One region of the Burkholderia stabilis genome, then DNA from elsewhere that is predicted to be linked to it. Evidence: riboswitches for the same ligand, from Rfam matches in the RefSeq annotation. Region 1 holds a riboswitch; each other region holds the start of a gene.
What was found. Region 1 has a riboswitch for cobalamin ahead of BBJ41_RS16520 (FecCD family ABC transporter permease). Riboswitches for the same ligand answer to the same signal wherever they lie in the genome.
Positions count from the first base shown of each region.

Region 1 (3,706 bases):
TTGCGCGTGCCGCGCGCGACCGGCAGCGATACCAGCCGGTCGGACAGCGGCAGCGGCGACGCGACGCCCGCATCGACGATCTCGAGCACGCTCTGCGCGACGCCCGCGAACGCGTTGATCGCCGCGCCGCCGGCCAGGAAGTTCGCGACCATCTGCGCGGTCACGGCTTGCGGATAAGGACTCACGCCCTCGGCCGCGATCCCGTGATCGCCGGCGAACACGATCATCACGGGACGCTGCACGACGGGCTGCTCGGTGTGCTGGATCAGGCCGATCTGCAACGCGACCGCCTCGAGCTGGCCGAGGCTGCCGGGCGGCTTGGTCTTGTGGTCGATCACGTGCTGCAGGCGCTTGCGCAGCGCTTCGTCGAGCGGCGCGATCGCGGGCGGGAAGTGGGTCGGAGTCGTCATCGGGAAGCCGTGTCGTGGGCGCGGCGTGTGCCGCGCATCGGAAAGGGAAAGGTCATTGTCGCTCGGGCCACGCGGGCAGCAGCGCGTCGCGGCCGTTTTCGCGGATCAGCACCAGCGGATAACCGAACGCGTCGCTCGCGCGCTCGGGTGTCAATACGTCGTGCACGGGGCCGGCCCACGCTTGGCCGCGGCCGTCGAGCAACAGCGCGTGCGTCGCGAAACGCCGCGCGAGATTCAGGTCGTGGCACGAGAACAGCACGGTGCGCGGTCCGGCGTCGAGCCATGCGGCCAGCGCGGTCAGGCAATCGATCTGGTGATGCAGGTCGAGATGCGCGAGCGGCTCGTCGAGCAGCATCAGCGGCGCGTCCTGGCACAGCGTCGCGGCCAGCGCGACGCGCTGCCGCTCGCCGCCCGACAGCGACAGCACGTCGCGCGACGCGAGCGCGGTCAGGCCGAACGTCGCGAGCGCATCGCGCGCGGCCGCGCGATCGCCGTCGCGCTCCCAGCCCCAGCCACCGAGATACGGAAAGCGGTTGAGCAGCACCGTGTCGAATACGGTCGCGCTGAACGCGTCGTGCAGTTGCTGCGGCATCAGCGCGCGGCGCTGCGCGAGCGGCGCGGGCAACCATGCGCCGAGCGGCCGGCCGTCGATCTCGACCCGGCCGCCGGCCGGCGGCTGCAGCCCCGCGAGCGTCGCGAGCAGCGTCGTCTTGCCCGCACCGTTCGGCCCCGCGACGCACCAGATCTCGCCGGGGCGGAACGCGTGCGTAAAACCGTCGAGCAGCGTGCGTTCGCCGGCCTTCAGCGTCAGGTCGACGGTCGCGTAGATCATGTCGCCGTCGGTGGCGTGCCGTGCGGCATCCGTCATCGCATCGGCCTCCTCAACAACATCCACAGGAACACCGGCACGCCGATCAACGCCGTCATCACGCCGACCGGCAGTTGCGCGGGGGCGATCGCGGTGCGCGCAAGCAGGTCGGCCGCCATCACGCCACCGCCGCCCGCGAGCATCGCGGCCGGCAGCAGCATCCGCTGGTCGTTGCCGAATGCGAGCCGCAACGCGTGCGGCACGACGAGACCGACGAAGCCGATCGTGCCGGCCGTCGTCACCGCAGCCGCGGCAGCCAGCGACGCGACGAGATAGATCCGCACGCGCAGGCGCGCGACGGGTACGCCGAGCGCAAGTGCCGTCGCATCGCCGCGCAGCAGCACGTTCAGTTGCGGCGCGGCCGGCAGCGCGATGCATGCGGCCAGCAGCAGCGCCCCCCATGCGAACCATGGCGCGGTCACGCCGTTCAGGTCGCCGGTCAGCCAGAAGATGATCCCGCGCAGCCGCGCATCGGGCGCGAGCGACAGCAGTAGCGTGACGAGCGCCCCCCCACCCCGCGGCGATCACGACGCCGGTGAGCAGCAGCCGCGGTGACGCGTCGCGCGACTCGCCACGCCACAGCTCGCGGCGCGCGAGGCCGAGCACGAGCGCGACCGACACGAGCGAACCGGCGAACGCCGATGCGTCGACGAGCCACCATGCGCCGCCCGCGATCATCGCGACGAGCGCGAAGCCGGCCGCGCCGCCTGACACGCCGAGCACGTACGGATCGGCGAGCGGATTGCGCAGCAACACCTGCAGCAACGCGCCGGCCAGCGCGAGCAGCGCGCCGCACGCGAAGCCTGCGAGCGCGCGCGGCAGGCGCAGCGTACGAACGATATCGGCGAACAGCGCGTCGCCGCCATGCGGCACGAGCGATGCGAGCGCCTGCCACGGCGACATCGGCACGCTGCCGATCGACAACGACGCGACGAACAGTAACGCGACCACGGCGGCCAGCGCGGCCCAGATCGCGGCGGCGCGCGCGGCGCTCATGCTGCCCTCCGCCGGGTGGGCGACGCGCCGCGCACCGGCCGGCTACAGCGGCCGGCCGGGCGCGACATCGGCGCGGTGCGGCGTGTCGTAGGCATAACCAAGCTCGTGGTCCTTGTCGGTCAGAGGGTCGATGGGCGCGTCAACCGTCCGGCGGTCGCCCGGTTCGAGCGCATCACCAAGATGGCAGAAATCGGCGCCGCCGACGATTGGGGTCAGCATCGAAGAAGATCCCGTGAAGCACTGCGCACCCCGCTTCCCCGCAGGCCACGCGTCACGAAGCCCGTGCGGGCTCCCCGCCTCGGCCGGTATCCGGGCTGGCGGCGTACCGGCTCGCCTTCCCGCGCTAAAAACGCGCAGTGGCCCGTGCCCGCCTGCAAGACCTGCACGCGGAGCACGCCTGAGCCGGCCTGCGTCATGCGACGCGGCCGCTTACCGTTGCGGGGGCAGCGCAGGTTGGCGGCCTTCTGGCGAAGCCCGCGCCCTGCTTCCCGTTTAACCGCGCGTTCCACGCGCGAGCACCGAGGCGGCGCCAGTTTAGGAGCCGGTCGCGCGAGCGTCAAGGAAGCGCCCGGACACGCACGGGACGCGTCCATTCGCGGCAAGAAGCAGGGGTGTTACGACTGGAAACGTTACAGATGTCGGATTGCGCGTTATTCCGCGCTAAAATGCTGGGTCTTTAGAGGACGCAGCAAATGCTCAACGAACTCGAAACCTTATCTCAAAATATTGGCCGTCTGATTTCGCTGAACAAGCGCTATCACTCGGAACGGCTCGCGCTCGAGGAGCAGGTCGCGCAATTGCGCGCGGAAGCGGACACGGTCCGCGCGGAACTCGCGGAACTGCGCGACGAACGCAATGCGCTCGCAGCCGAGCGCGACACGCTGTCGGCGAAAATCGACGACGCACAGGTGAAACTGAACGCGATTCTCGAAAAGCTTCCACGCTCGAAAAGCGCGGAGCAAGCCGACAACCAGCTCGACCTGCTGGACGGGCAGGCGCGTACGGATGGCGATGACGCGGCCAGCCACGGAGAACATGCATGAGCACCAAGCAGATCGAAGTCTCGATTCTCGGTCAGCCCTATCGTCTCGCCTGTTCGGCCGAGACCGAAGCGGCGCTGCTCGAAGCGGTCGCGCGCGTCGATGCCGAGATGTCGAAAATCCGCTCGAACAGCTCGGTACGCGGCACCGATCGCATCGCGGTCATGGCAGCGCTGTCGCTCGCATCGGAATTGCTGCGGCTGCAAACGAGCGTGCGGCACGGTGAAGCATTTCCGGCGGAGGAAATCCGTCGTACAATGCACCAGATGAACGAACAGCTCGGCGCGGTGCTCGCACAGCACGAGACGCAGTAACGTTTGATCGATGCGTCGATTCCCCTTGATCTCGGCGATCAACGGTGGTCAAATTGGCGCATCGAAATACAGTTCAGT
Region 1 is NZ_CP016442.1:3,546,624-3,550,329, reverse strand. It holds gene cobT (nicotinate-nucleotide--dimethylbenzimidazole phosphoribosyltransferase) at 1-410, opposite strand, end outside; gene BBJ41_RS16525 (ABC transporter ATP-binding protein) at 463-1,278, opposite strand; partial or broken gene BBJ41_RS16520 (FecCD family ABC transporter permease) at 1,275-2,355, opposite strand; cobalamin riboswitch at 2,558-2,812, opposite strand; gene BBJ41_RS16515 (ATPase) at 2,967-3,317, shown strand; gene BBJ41_RS16510 (cell division protein ZapA) at 3,314-3,628, shown strand.

Region 2 (3,706 bases), on a different replicon from region 1:
TTGCCGTAGCCGGGGTAGTACAGGTCGTTGAACGTCGGCAGGCGGAACGCGTTGCCGTACGACACGCGCGCCGTGTAGACCGGCGTGATCGCCCACGACAGCGCGGCATTGCCGGTGTTCACCGACTGCCCGGCAATGATCTCGTGACGCCCCGCGAGGAACATCGTCACGCTGCCGAGCGTCGCCGACTGATGCAGCGAGAACGCGGAATCGTTGCGCGTCGGCACGCCGGCGGGAATGTCGAACGGCAGGAACGCCTGTTCGCGCGTGAAGTCGTAGGCCAGCTTCGTCTCGCCCGACAGCGGCAGGCCGAACAGGTGGAACCCGTGTTCCTGGTGGGTCAGCGACGTCGACGTGCTGATGCGCTGCGAATTGATCTGGTCGGTCGCAAGGGTCGGGTCGTTCGCGTAGATGAAGGCGCGGTCGTTCGAATAGCCGAACGACTGGGCGAACTGCGTGTCGGGCGTGATGTCGAGACGGAACGCGATGCCGGCCGTCAGTTGATGATCGAGCTGACGGTTCGCATAGCCGATGTTGTCGTAGGACAGATCGGACCGGTGATACAGCGCGAACGTCGAGATCGACCAGTTGTCGCGCGCGTAGCCGAGGCGCGCATCGAGATCCTGTGCGTGATACGGATTGCGGCCGGCTTCGTGCGCGTAGAAGAACGGGCGCGTCGCATCGATGCCGGCCGTGTTGTAGTCGTGCAGGCCGAGCGAGTAGGTGAGCCCGCCGAGCGCGGCCAGCGGCCCCGTCGACGGCACCGTGCCCGACGTGCGCAACTGCGTGTCGAAGGTCTTGTTCGACCCGCCGCCGAACGACACCGTGGTCTGGTTCGGTTGATTGCTGGCGCGGCGCGAGAAGAGCTGCACGACGCCGCCCATCGCATTGGCGCCGAACGACGCGGCGGCCGGCCCCGAGATCACTTCGACGCGCTCGAACGCTTCGGTCGGCAGATCGGCCCACGGCGCGATGCCGGTGGTCGACGAGCCGATCCGGATGCCGTCGATGAACACGGCGACCTGGCTGGCCGACGAGCCGCGGATGCTGACCGACGCGGACGAGCCGGGGCCGCCGTTCTGCGAGACGGTGACGCCCGGCAGCGTCGCGAGCGCCTGCGTGATGCTCGGGTCGCCGGGCGACAGCCGGTCGAGATCCTCGCGCGTGAGCACCTGCGTCGACGCATAACGACCGTCGAACGATTCGGGCAGGCGCCGCGTGTCGGTCACGCTGATCGTCGGCAGGTCGGCGCTTTCCGCGGGCCGGGCGGCCTGCGGGAGCGCGGTGTCGCCGGCAGCATGGGCGATCGGGGCAAGCAGCGCGCTGGCGGCGGACGTGGCAAGAAGGTAACGAATGTTCATGAGGCAGCGGGAATAAGCGTGTTGCGTGTACGGCGATCGTGAGCGAATCGGGGGCCGGGCCGGCCAGTTCCGGGCGGGCGTCATGGCGTGGCGGGACAAGGCGGCCGGCTGCCGGCGGTGTCGGTGCGGCGCATGCCGGGCGACGCAAGCGCCATAAACGGCCGCGCGGACGCGGGCTGGCCACGCATGCCGACGGCGTGTCGGTGCGACGCTTTCTGAGCGAAAGCGGATTCGGAAACGATGGACATCTGAAGGGTCCTGAGGTCGGGCCGTCCATGCAACGGGCGACCGCCAATGGCGGTGCTTGGCGCGCCGGGACACCCCGCCCGGTGCGGCTGCTTGGACCTCGGGTCGATGGCAGGTCTCCTGGCTCGCGGGTCGTCATTCGCGCCGGCCTTCCCGGTTTCCCAGTGGCACGCAGTGGCACGCATTCGCCGCTCACAGTTGCGGGGGCAGCCGCAGATTCGAGGCGCTGCCTCTCCTGCGTTCCCTTTTGATCCCGTCTCCGGGAACCATCAGCGCGCAAGCGTAATGGCGCGGGCTCCGGCGCGTCAATTGTCCGGTTGCGCAGGGATGCGAAAAAACGTCATTGCCCGGCGGAAACTTTCCAAACCCTTTCTTTCATGCGCCGGCGCCGCGTTTCATGTCTGACGAAACACCGGGATCGACGGCGGGGGATCGCGCCTGAACCGGCTCGGCGCGACACCCGTCCAGCGCACGAACGCACGCCGGAACGCTTCCTCGCCGCCGAACCCGAGATGTGCGGCCACGCGTGCGACCGGCCAGTCCGTGTCGCGCAGGCATCGTCGCGCGGCGTCGGCCACGCATTGCTCGCGCAACGCGTGATAACCGCTGCCTTCCGCCGCGAGCCGCCGCCGCAGCGTCGCCTCGCTGACGCCGAGCCACGCGGCCAGCTCCACGAGCGCCGGCAGCGCCTGTGCGTGCGCGAGCGCCGCATCGAGAAAGCCGCGCACCTGCTGCGTCCACGACACGACGGCTGGCGCCGCATCGATCAGACGAAACGGGAAATCGACGAGGAACGCGTCGAGTTCGGCCGGCTGGCGGATCACGCGGCATTCGAGCCGCGCCGCATCGAACGCGAAGCCGTAGGTTTTCCGGCCGACGTCGACCGGCGCGTTGAACAGACCGAGCAGCGGCACCGCGTCGTCGCGGCGCGGATGGCCGAGCCACACGTCGATTGGCCGCAGCGGCTGCCCGATCAGCCAGCCGAACAGTTGCAGATAGCAGAACAGGCCCGTCAGGTCGACGAGGCACGCGGCCGGGCTGCGCGTGCGGCGCAGCGAGTCCATCCGGAACGTCGCGCGTCCGTCGCGCACCGCGAGCGACAGCATGCCGGCGCGTGGCGTCAGCATGTCGCAGAAGTCGCGCGCGCAGCGGATCGCGTCGGCGAGCGTCGCGCAGCTCAGCAGGCAGCGGCACATCAGGTCGACTTCCTGCTTGCGCATCGGCGGGTGGCCGTCGCCGCGCGCGACCTGCGCTTCGAGCCGCTCGATCGCGTCGCGGTAGAGCGCAACGAAACCGCCGGCCGTCGGCGCATCGTGCGGCGCCTGCGTATCGCGTCCGGCCGGCGCCGCGCCGCTGCGCGTGAGTTCGCTCAGCAGGCGCGCGCCGAAACCCGGCAGGACGCGGCCGTTTTGGGGCATTGCGCGCGGTTTCATGTTGTCTCCCGTTCTGATCGTTGCGACAGGGGCCGGTGAGCGGGCCGGTAGGGGTGTGCGAACCGTCGCCACGCAAGAATGCTATCGACGCCGGCCGCCTTCGGCCTCGCCGGAACGGCGTAGGCCGGCAACGCATCCCGCCATGAACGACCACGGACGACACGCGAATGATCCAGATCGTAGATGAAATCACGCTCGCTCCCGAGCGCATTCCCGACGTGCTCGCGCTGCTGCGCGACCGCTACTTGCCGGGCCATGCGGCGCGCGGGCTGACGGCGGCCGGCCGCTGGGTGTCGCCGCCGGTCGCGGTGCCGGGGCAGCCGAGCACGCTGTGGCTGACCTGGCACGTCGACGATGCGCCGTCCTATTACCGGATGCGCGCGCTGACCGATGGCGACGTGGTCGCGTTCTGGATGGCGGTCGACGGGCTGTGCGACGCGCGCCGACGCCATGTGATGACGGACGCCGACGCGCCGTTGCCTGCCCTGAAGGAGGCCGGCCATGCGGCATGACACGGCGCAGGTATTCGTTTCGGTGGATCGCGATGCGCATGCGATCGAACATGCATTGTGCGAGGCCGCGCGTGCGCTGCCCGGCGCGAGACGTGTGACGCTCGCGCGCAATCAGGAAGGTAGCTGGGGCGCGGGCGACTACACGCTCGACGTG
Region 2 is NZ_CP016443.1:708,237-711,942, reverse strand. It holds gene BBJ41_RS21230 (TonB-dependent receptor domain-containing protein) at 1-1,361, opposite strand, end outside; cobalamin riboswitch at 1,701-1,893, opposite strand; gene BBJ41_RS21225 (helix-turn-helix domain-containing protein) at 2,003-3,040, opposite strand; gene BBJ41_RS21220 (hypothetical protein) at 3,208-3,552, shown strand; gene BBJ41_RS21215 (Dabb family protein) at 3,542-3,706, shown strand, end outside.
Region 2: linked by a shared signal. The riboswitch ahead of BBJ41_RS21230 (TonB-dependent receptor domain-containing protein) and the one ahead of BBJ41_RS16520 (FecCD family ABC transporter permease) in region 1 are both predicted to bind cobalamin.

Region 3 (3,706 bases), 1.1 Mb from region 1:
CACGACCGTCTTCGCATGACGCAGCACGTCGTCGACGTAGAAATCGACGGACGCCGGCTGCCGCAGGAACGTGACGTTCGCGAGCCGCACGCTCGGGAACCCGGCCGGCAGGTGCGGCACGACGCTCGCGAGCAGCGACAGCGTCGTGTCGGCCGAACTCAGGATCACGATGTCGGCCGGTTGCTGGTCGATCCGGACGACACCCTGCGTATCGTCGACGAAACCGCCCGGCGTGGTGCGCAGCAGATGCATCGTGCGTTACGCCTGTTGCGGCTCGGCCGCGCACGCGGCGTCGAACGCGCGCTGCAGCGCGGCCGCGTCGAGATCCTCGCCGATCAGCACGAAGCGGCTCGCGCGCGTTTCGCCGTCTTGCCAGCGGCGGTCGAAATAGCTGTCGAAACGGCGGCCGACGCCCTGGATCACGAGCCGCATCGGTGCACCGGGCAGCGCGGCGAAACCCTTCGCGCGGTAGATCGTGTGCGTCTCGACGACCCGCTGCAGCGCGGCGATCGTCGCTTCGCGCGTACCCGCATCGCCCGACACGACCACCGAGTCGAAATCGTCGTGATGGTGGTCGTGGTCGCCGTCGTCGGCCGAGCCGTGATGGTCGTGACGCAGGTGGATCGTTTCTTCCGACGCCGATTCGAGGCCGAGCAGCATCGCGAGATCGAGTTCGCCGCGCGTCGCGCGCACGATCTTCACCTGCGGCGGGATCTCGTCGCGGATCGCGGTTTCGATCTGCGCGAATTCCGCATCGCCGACGAGATCGGCCTTGTTCACGATCACGAGATCGGCGGACGACAGTTGATCGGCGAACAGCTCGTGCAGCGGCGATTCGTGGTCGAGGTTCGGATCGGCGCGGCGCTGCGCATCGACGGCCTGCGGGTTTTCCGCGAACTGGCCGCTCGCGGCGGCCGGCCCGTCGACGACGGTCACGACCGCATCGACCGTGAAGCTGTTGCGGATCGTCGGCCAGTTGAACGCCTGCACGAGCGGCTTCGGCAGCGCGAGCCCCGACGTTTCGATCAGCACGTGGTCGATATCCGCGCGCCGTTCGACAAGCGCTTCCATCACCGGATAGAACTCTTCCTGCACGGTGCAGCACAGGCAGCCGTTCGCGAGCTCGTAGAGCTGGCCCGATGCTTCGTTCTGCGCGCCCTCGGCATCCTCGCAGCCGATGCCGCAGCCCTTGAGGATTTCGCCGTCGATGCCGAGCTCGCCGAATTCGTTGACGATCACCGCGATGCGGCGGCCTTCGGCGTGCTGCAGGATGTGGCGCATCAGCGTCGTCTTGCCGCTGCCGAGAAAGCCCGTGACGATCGTGACGGGAAGCTTGCGTAGGGTCATGGTAGGTCCTGTGTCGAAAGTGGAATCAGGCCGGGATCGTCGCGTCGAAGGCGGCGCGGCAATTCATCTGGCGGATCGCGGGCAGGTCGCCGCGCAGCCCGGACGGACGGACGCAGGACGGACGGAACGACGAATCGGACATGGTGCTTCCTTGCGAACGGTCGACATCGTGAATGCCAACACGGCTGCCGCCGGCCCTGCCCGCGCCGCCTGCCGTTCGCCGTGCCGGCCGGGCGCGTGCGCGCGGGGCCGATGGGCGGAGAAAGCGGGAAATGCGCGGGCGTCGGGCCTGCTGCGGCCGTGGACGATGCGCCGCCTCCCCGCGGCGCTGAACCCCAATGTTTAGGCCGGTATCCGGGCTGACGAACACGCCGCTTCGCCTTCCCGGATGCGCGCGGCATCCAGTGGCGGTCGTCCGCATGCGTGCGGCATGCGGCGAAGCGGCGTTGCATCGCGCTGCGCGCGACGCGTTCGCTTACCGTTGCGGGGGCAGCACAGGTTGGCTCGACTGCGGCGCAGGCAGGCTCCCTGTTTCCCGTTTAACTGCGTGCGCCGGAGCGGCGCGCGCGAGCACCAAAACGCGTGCGAGTGTAGGCGGCGGTGCGGGGAGCGTCAAGGCGGCACGGGCCGCCGGGCCGTGTTTCGCACGGCCGGCGCGCGACGCCTGAAGCCGCTTCGGGCACCGGCGCGGCGGGTTCGCGCGGGCGGACCGCTGTGCTATCGTAGCGCCGCGTTCGGTGCTCGCATGCGCATTCCCGCATGCAGTTAAACGGGAAACAGGAGGCGGATGTCCGCCCGGCCTGTGCTGTCCCCGCAACGGTACGCCGCCCGCGCGACGCGCTTCCCCGCGCGACGCGCCCATGCCGCCCACGATGCCACTGCCCTTCAGCCGGGCGGGAAGGCTGCGGCCTGGCAAGCGGCCAGCCCGGATACCGGCCGACGCAAGGGGCGAGCCCGACGCTCGCCGAACGCCCGATCCGCGGGGGACGGATGGGGTGCGCATTCCGCCTGCGTCCGCGTGGGCTTCGTCCGATCCGTCATGCCTTGCCTGTCTGCCGGCCGCCCATGTGCCGCCCGCCTTTCCCTTTTCACCGTAACGACACGGTGCGCGCCGTGCCGCGCGCGATGAGCCGCGCGTGGCTCATCGGCGCTGGCCCCGGCGACGCCGACCTGCTGACGCTCAGGGCCGTGCGCGCGATCGGCGCGGCCGACGTACTGCTCGTCGACGATCTCGTGAACCCCGACGTGCTGCGCCATGCGCGCGCCGACGCGCTGATTGAGCACGTCGGCAAGCGCGGCGGCCATGCGTCGACGCCGCAGGAAACGATCGTCGCCGCGATGCTCGACCATCTGCGCGCGGGCCGCAGCGTCGCCCGCCTCAAGGGCGGCGATCCGTTCGTGTTCGGCCGCGGCGGCGAGGAACTGGCCGCGCTCGGCGCCGCGGGTTTTCCGGTGGAAATCGTGAACGGCATCACCGCAGGCATTGCAGCGCCGGCCGCGCTCGGCATTCCGGTCACGCATCGCGGCGACGCGCAGGGGGTGATCTTCGTCACGGGCCACGGCGCGGGCGCCGACGAGCCCGACTGGCGCGCGCTCGCCGCCACCCGCATGACGATCGTGATCTATATGGGCATTCGCCGGCTCGACGCGATTGTGGCAGCGCTGCATGACGGCGGCCTGCCCGGCGATACGCCGTGCGCGGCGATCGAGAATGCGACACGTCCCGATCAGCGGCACGTGCTCGCGACGCTCGACAATCTCGTCGAACGCGTCGGCGCAACCGGCATCGGTTCGCCGGCGATCGTCGTGATCGGCCGCGTCGCCGCGCTCGCCGATGATCCGGCGGTGCGCGCGGCGCTCGGCGGCGGCGCATGACGCGCGTCGCGCTCGGCGTCGGCTTCCGCGCGGGCGTGACGGCCGCCCAACTCGATGCCGCGATCCGCGCCGCGCTCGCGCTCTACCCGGGCGCCGAACCGGCGCTCGTCGCGACGCTCGCCGACAAGGCGCGCACCCGTGCGCTGCGCACGCTGTGTGCGCGACGCGGCTGGCCGCTCGTCGCGTTCGATGCGGCGCAGCTCGCAAACCGCCCCGAGCTGGCCGTAAGCGGCCCGTCGGATGCCGCGCTCGCGCGCTTCGGCGTCGCGGGCGTGGCCGAGCCGTGCGCGCAGCTCGCGGCGCCGCATGGCCGGCTGCTGGGCCCCAAATCCATCCGGGACGGCGTGACGGTCGCGCTCGCCGGCCCGCTCTGAACCCTTTGTTTCGCTTTCGACAGGACGATTCCCGATGAAGACCGATTCCGAATCCCATCAGCGGATGGCCGAACGCCGCCGCGCCGGCCATGAGAAGAAGCAGGCCGCCG
Region 3 is NZ_CP016442.1:785,009-788,714, forward strand. It holds gene cobN (cobaltochelatase subunit CobN) at 1-252, opposite strand, end outside; gene cobW (cobalamin biosynthesis protein CobW) at 259-1,347, opposite strand; cobalamin riboswitch at 1,676-1,940, opposite strand; cobalamin riboswitch at 2,065-2,302, shown strand; gene cobA (uroporphyrinogen-III C-methyltransferase) at 2,413-3,222, shown strand; gene BBJ41_RS03785 (cobalamin biosynthesis protein) at 3,219-3,596, shown strand; gene cobO (cob(I)yrinic acid a,c-diamide adenosyltransferase) at 3,631-3,706, shown strand, end outside.
Region 3: linked by a shared signal. The riboswitch ahead of cobW (cobalamin biosynthesis protein CobW) and the one ahead of BBJ41_RS16520 (FecCD family ABC transporter permease) in region 1 are both predicted to bind cobalamin.

Region 4 (3,706 bases), on a different replicon from region 1:
GCTGCCGTCCAGAAAGAAATTGAAGATCCGGCAGCCATCATAGGGATTTCAAACCATGAAATAAAATGGCATTATTTCATTCATCCATTAAATTTGTTCATGCATCTGTTGCGCGAGCGATATCCATGCTGGAACGATTCCATCTCGTCGTCATTCGTGAAGTCGAGCGCCAGGGCTCGCTGACCGCGGCCGCCAATGCGCTGCACCTCACGCAATCGGCGCTCAGCCATACCGTCAGGAAAATCGAGCAGCAGCTCGGCACGCCGATCTGGGACCGGGAAGGGCGCGGCCTGCGGCTCACGCAAGGCGGGCAGTATCTGCTGAAGCTCGCGAACCGGCTGCTGCCGCAGTTCGAGCTCGCCGAGGAGCGGATGAAGCAGTACGCGAAAGGCGAGCGCGGCACGCTGCGTATCGGGATGGAGTGCCACCCGTGCTACCAGTGGCTGCTGAAGGTCGTGTCGCCGTACCTGTCACGCTGGCCCGACGTCGACGTGGACGTGAAGCAGCGTTTCCAGTTCGGCGGCATCGGCGCGCTGTTCGGCTATGACATCGACGTACTCGTGACGCCCGACCCGCTGAACAAGCCGGGCCTGCGTTTCGATCCCGTGTTCGACTACGAGCAGGTGCTGGTGGTCGCGGATGCACACCGCCTCGCGAATGCCGACTACGTGACGCCCGAGCAGCTGATCGACGAAATCCTGATCACCTATCCGGTCGAAACCGACCGGCTCGACATCTACAACCAGTTCCTGACGCCGGCCGGCATCGTGCCAAGGCGGCACAAGTCGATCGAGACGACCGACATCATGCTGCAGATGGTGGCGAGCGGGCGCGGCGTGGCCGCGCTGCCGAGATGGCTTGCCGACGAATACGCGGACCGGATGCCGGTCGTGCCGGTCAAGCTCGGCAAGAAGGGAATCGCGAAGCAGATCTTCCTCGGCATCCGCGAAGCGGATGCGTCGATCGACTATCTGGCCGCGTTCGTCGCGCTGGCGCGCGAATCGACGTGGAGCGCGCCGCGCATGCTGCGTTAGGGCTCAGGCCCTGTTCACGCGAATATCGGGCTTGCGATCGGCGTGAACGGGCCCCCGGGTGCACCCGTTTGCAATACGCGTCAGGCGGCGTGCATGCCGATGCGTTCGCCGCGCTCGACCCACGCGCCGAACAACAGGCCGATCGTCGTCCACATGATCACCTGCATGCCGATGGCCGCGACGCGAAACTTCCACAGCAAGGCAGCCGGGAACGCGGCCGGCACTTCGTTGATCGACGGCAGCCCGAGCTGCACCGCCGCGATGATCGCGACGAACACGAGGCCCGCCACGATCGACGCGTTCCATTGGCCGAGCTTCGCGAGCAGATGGCGGCGCACGCTGACCGAGAACACCATCGTCGCGATCGAGATCGCGATCATCAGGAAGAACAGGCCCGTGCGATAGCCGATCGTGTCGGGGTCGCCAACCGACGGCGGATTGGCCGGGTACTTGATGTTCGGCACGATCACGAGCGCGACGAACGCCGCGAGCGCGAGCCACGCGGCCAGCGGCCGCGCCGGGAGGCGGCTGCCTCGTCCGTAGGCAAACGCGAAGACCAGCGAAAACAACCCGCCGAATGCCGCGCCGTAGGTCACGACACCCGTCAGCAGGCCGAGGCCGGCCTGCGTGTGGCGGCTGACCAGCTCGACCTCGTGATCGTGCCCGTGCTCGTCGCTCTTGGCGGCATCGCGCTGTTCTTCGAAGGAAATTGCCTGATCGACTTGCGGTTCGCCGACGATTTTCGCGAAACCGAACGTGAGGAGGCCCGCGGCGATGCCTGCGAGCATCCCGCGCATGAGCAGCTTTCCGACCATCGTGTTCTCCGCGTCAGTGGCAGGGAAAGCCGAGCAGATGGCGGCCGTCGTGGACGAATTCGTGGACGTACATGCCCGGCACGAGCGACGTCGCGCCTTGTTCCGCGCCGACGAAATAGAGTGCGAGCAGCAGGATCAGGCCGACGAATACGGCCCACGGCAACAGCTCACGTACGGGGATGGGTGCCGGCACGACGACCGGCTTCAGCACTGCTTCGCTCATGGATGCACCTCAGGGGAATCGCGCCCCGACAAATGTTGGATGGGTACGAAGGCAGGTCTGGCTTCCGGGATCGTGATTACCCGGTTACAGTGGCGCGACCGCACCGGATTTGCACCGGCTTCCGCGCTTCGTATCGAGCGGATTGTACGCGCGAACGTCCGCGTATTGAAGAAGTGATGGCCCGCGGACGACCGCCCGTCCGCTCCGGCTCTCCCGACAACCGACATGACCCTCCATGCCTCGTTGCGCCTGATTGCACACGCGTCGACCCGCGCGATGCGCACCGGCACGTTTCCCGACGACGATCCGCTCGACGCACGCGGGCTCGCCGAAGCCGCCGCGCTGCGCGATCGGTGGACGCACGCGGCCGGCGCGCTCGTGCGGTGCAGCCCTGCCCGCTGTGCGCGGCAGACCGCCGATGCACTCGGCCTGCACGCCGAAGCCGACGACCCGCTTCGCGACATCGACTACCGCAACTGGCGAGGCAAGCGGCTGCACGATCTCGCACGCGACGTGCCGGACGCACTGGGCGCATGGATCTGCGATCCGTCCGCGTCGCCGCACGGCGGCGAATCGTTCGAAGCCGCCGCTCGCCGTGTCGGCGCATGGCTGAACGCGCTGCCGCCCGGCCGCGACGTCGTCGCGATCACGCATGCGCCGATCGTTCGCGCGGCCGTCGCGCACGTGATGAGGATGGATCTCGATGCTGCGGCGCGCATCGACGTCGCACCGCTGTCGTGCACGATGTTCGTCGCGTCGCCGCATGGATGGACGTTGGCCACGACGCACGACGATCGGCGCGACGTCGATGCGTAAGCGTGTGGAATTGCGCGTGGAATTGCCGCCCCGGCATGCGCGATATGGATGACAAAGCGGCCGGTGTTTCACGACGCGAACGAATATCGTCCCTCGCCTTACATCACTGTAAGACGCGCCGTTCGTCATCCCGACTGTCATCAAACTGACTGCTAGCCGCGGCTAGGATCGGACGCGACTCCCCCACGAGAAGACGCCCGTCATGAATCAACCTGCTTCGTCCACCGCGAACGATCGGGGCTCCGTCGAGCGCACCCGGCAGCTCGGCTATGCCGTGTTCCTGCTGGTGCTCGCGATCGGCGCCGTCTACATCGCCACGCACCTGATCGACGATCTGTCGCCGATGCGCGAAGGGTCGCTGTTCCCGTACCTGATGCTCGGCGCCGCGCTGGTGATCGCGCTCGGCTTCGAATTCGTCAACGGCTTCCACGACACCGCGAACGCGGTCGCCACCGTGATCTACACGCACTCGCTGACGCCGAACGTGGCGGTGATCTGGTCCGGCATGTGGAACTTCCTCGGCGTGATGGTTTCGAGCGGCGCCGTCGCGTTCGGCATCCTGCAGTTGCTGCCGGTCGAGCTGATCCTGCAGGTCGGCAGCGGCTCCGGCTTCGCGATGGTGTTTGCGCTGCTGATCGCGGCGATCGTCTGGAACCTCGCGACCTGGTATTTCGGGTTGCCGTCGTCGAGCTCGCATACGCTGATCGGGTCGATCATCGGCGTCGGGCTGATGAACCAGCTGATGCACGGGCCGTCCGGCACGAGCGGCGTCGACTGGGGCCAGGCGCTGGGCGTCGGCAAGTCGCTGCTGCTCTCGC
Region 4 is NZ_CP016443.1:1,914,706-1,918,411, forward strand. It holds gene BBJ41_RS26370 (LysR family transcriptional regulator) at 126-1,034, shown strand; gene BBJ41_RS26375 (CbtA family protein) at 1,115-1,849, opposite strand; gene BBJ41_RS26380 (CbtB domain-containing protein) at 1,863-2,072, opposite strand; cobalamin riboswitch at 2,106-2,243, opposite strand; gene BBJ41_RS26385 (histidine phosphatase family protein) at 2,298-2,888, shown strand; gene BBJ41_RS26390 (inorganic phosphate transporter) at 3,091-3,706, shown strand, end outside.
Region 4: linked by a shared signal. The riboswitch ahead of BBJ41_RS26380 (CbtB domain-containing protein) and the one ahead of BBJ41_RS16520 (FecCD family ABC transporter permease) in region 1 are both predicted to bind cobalamin.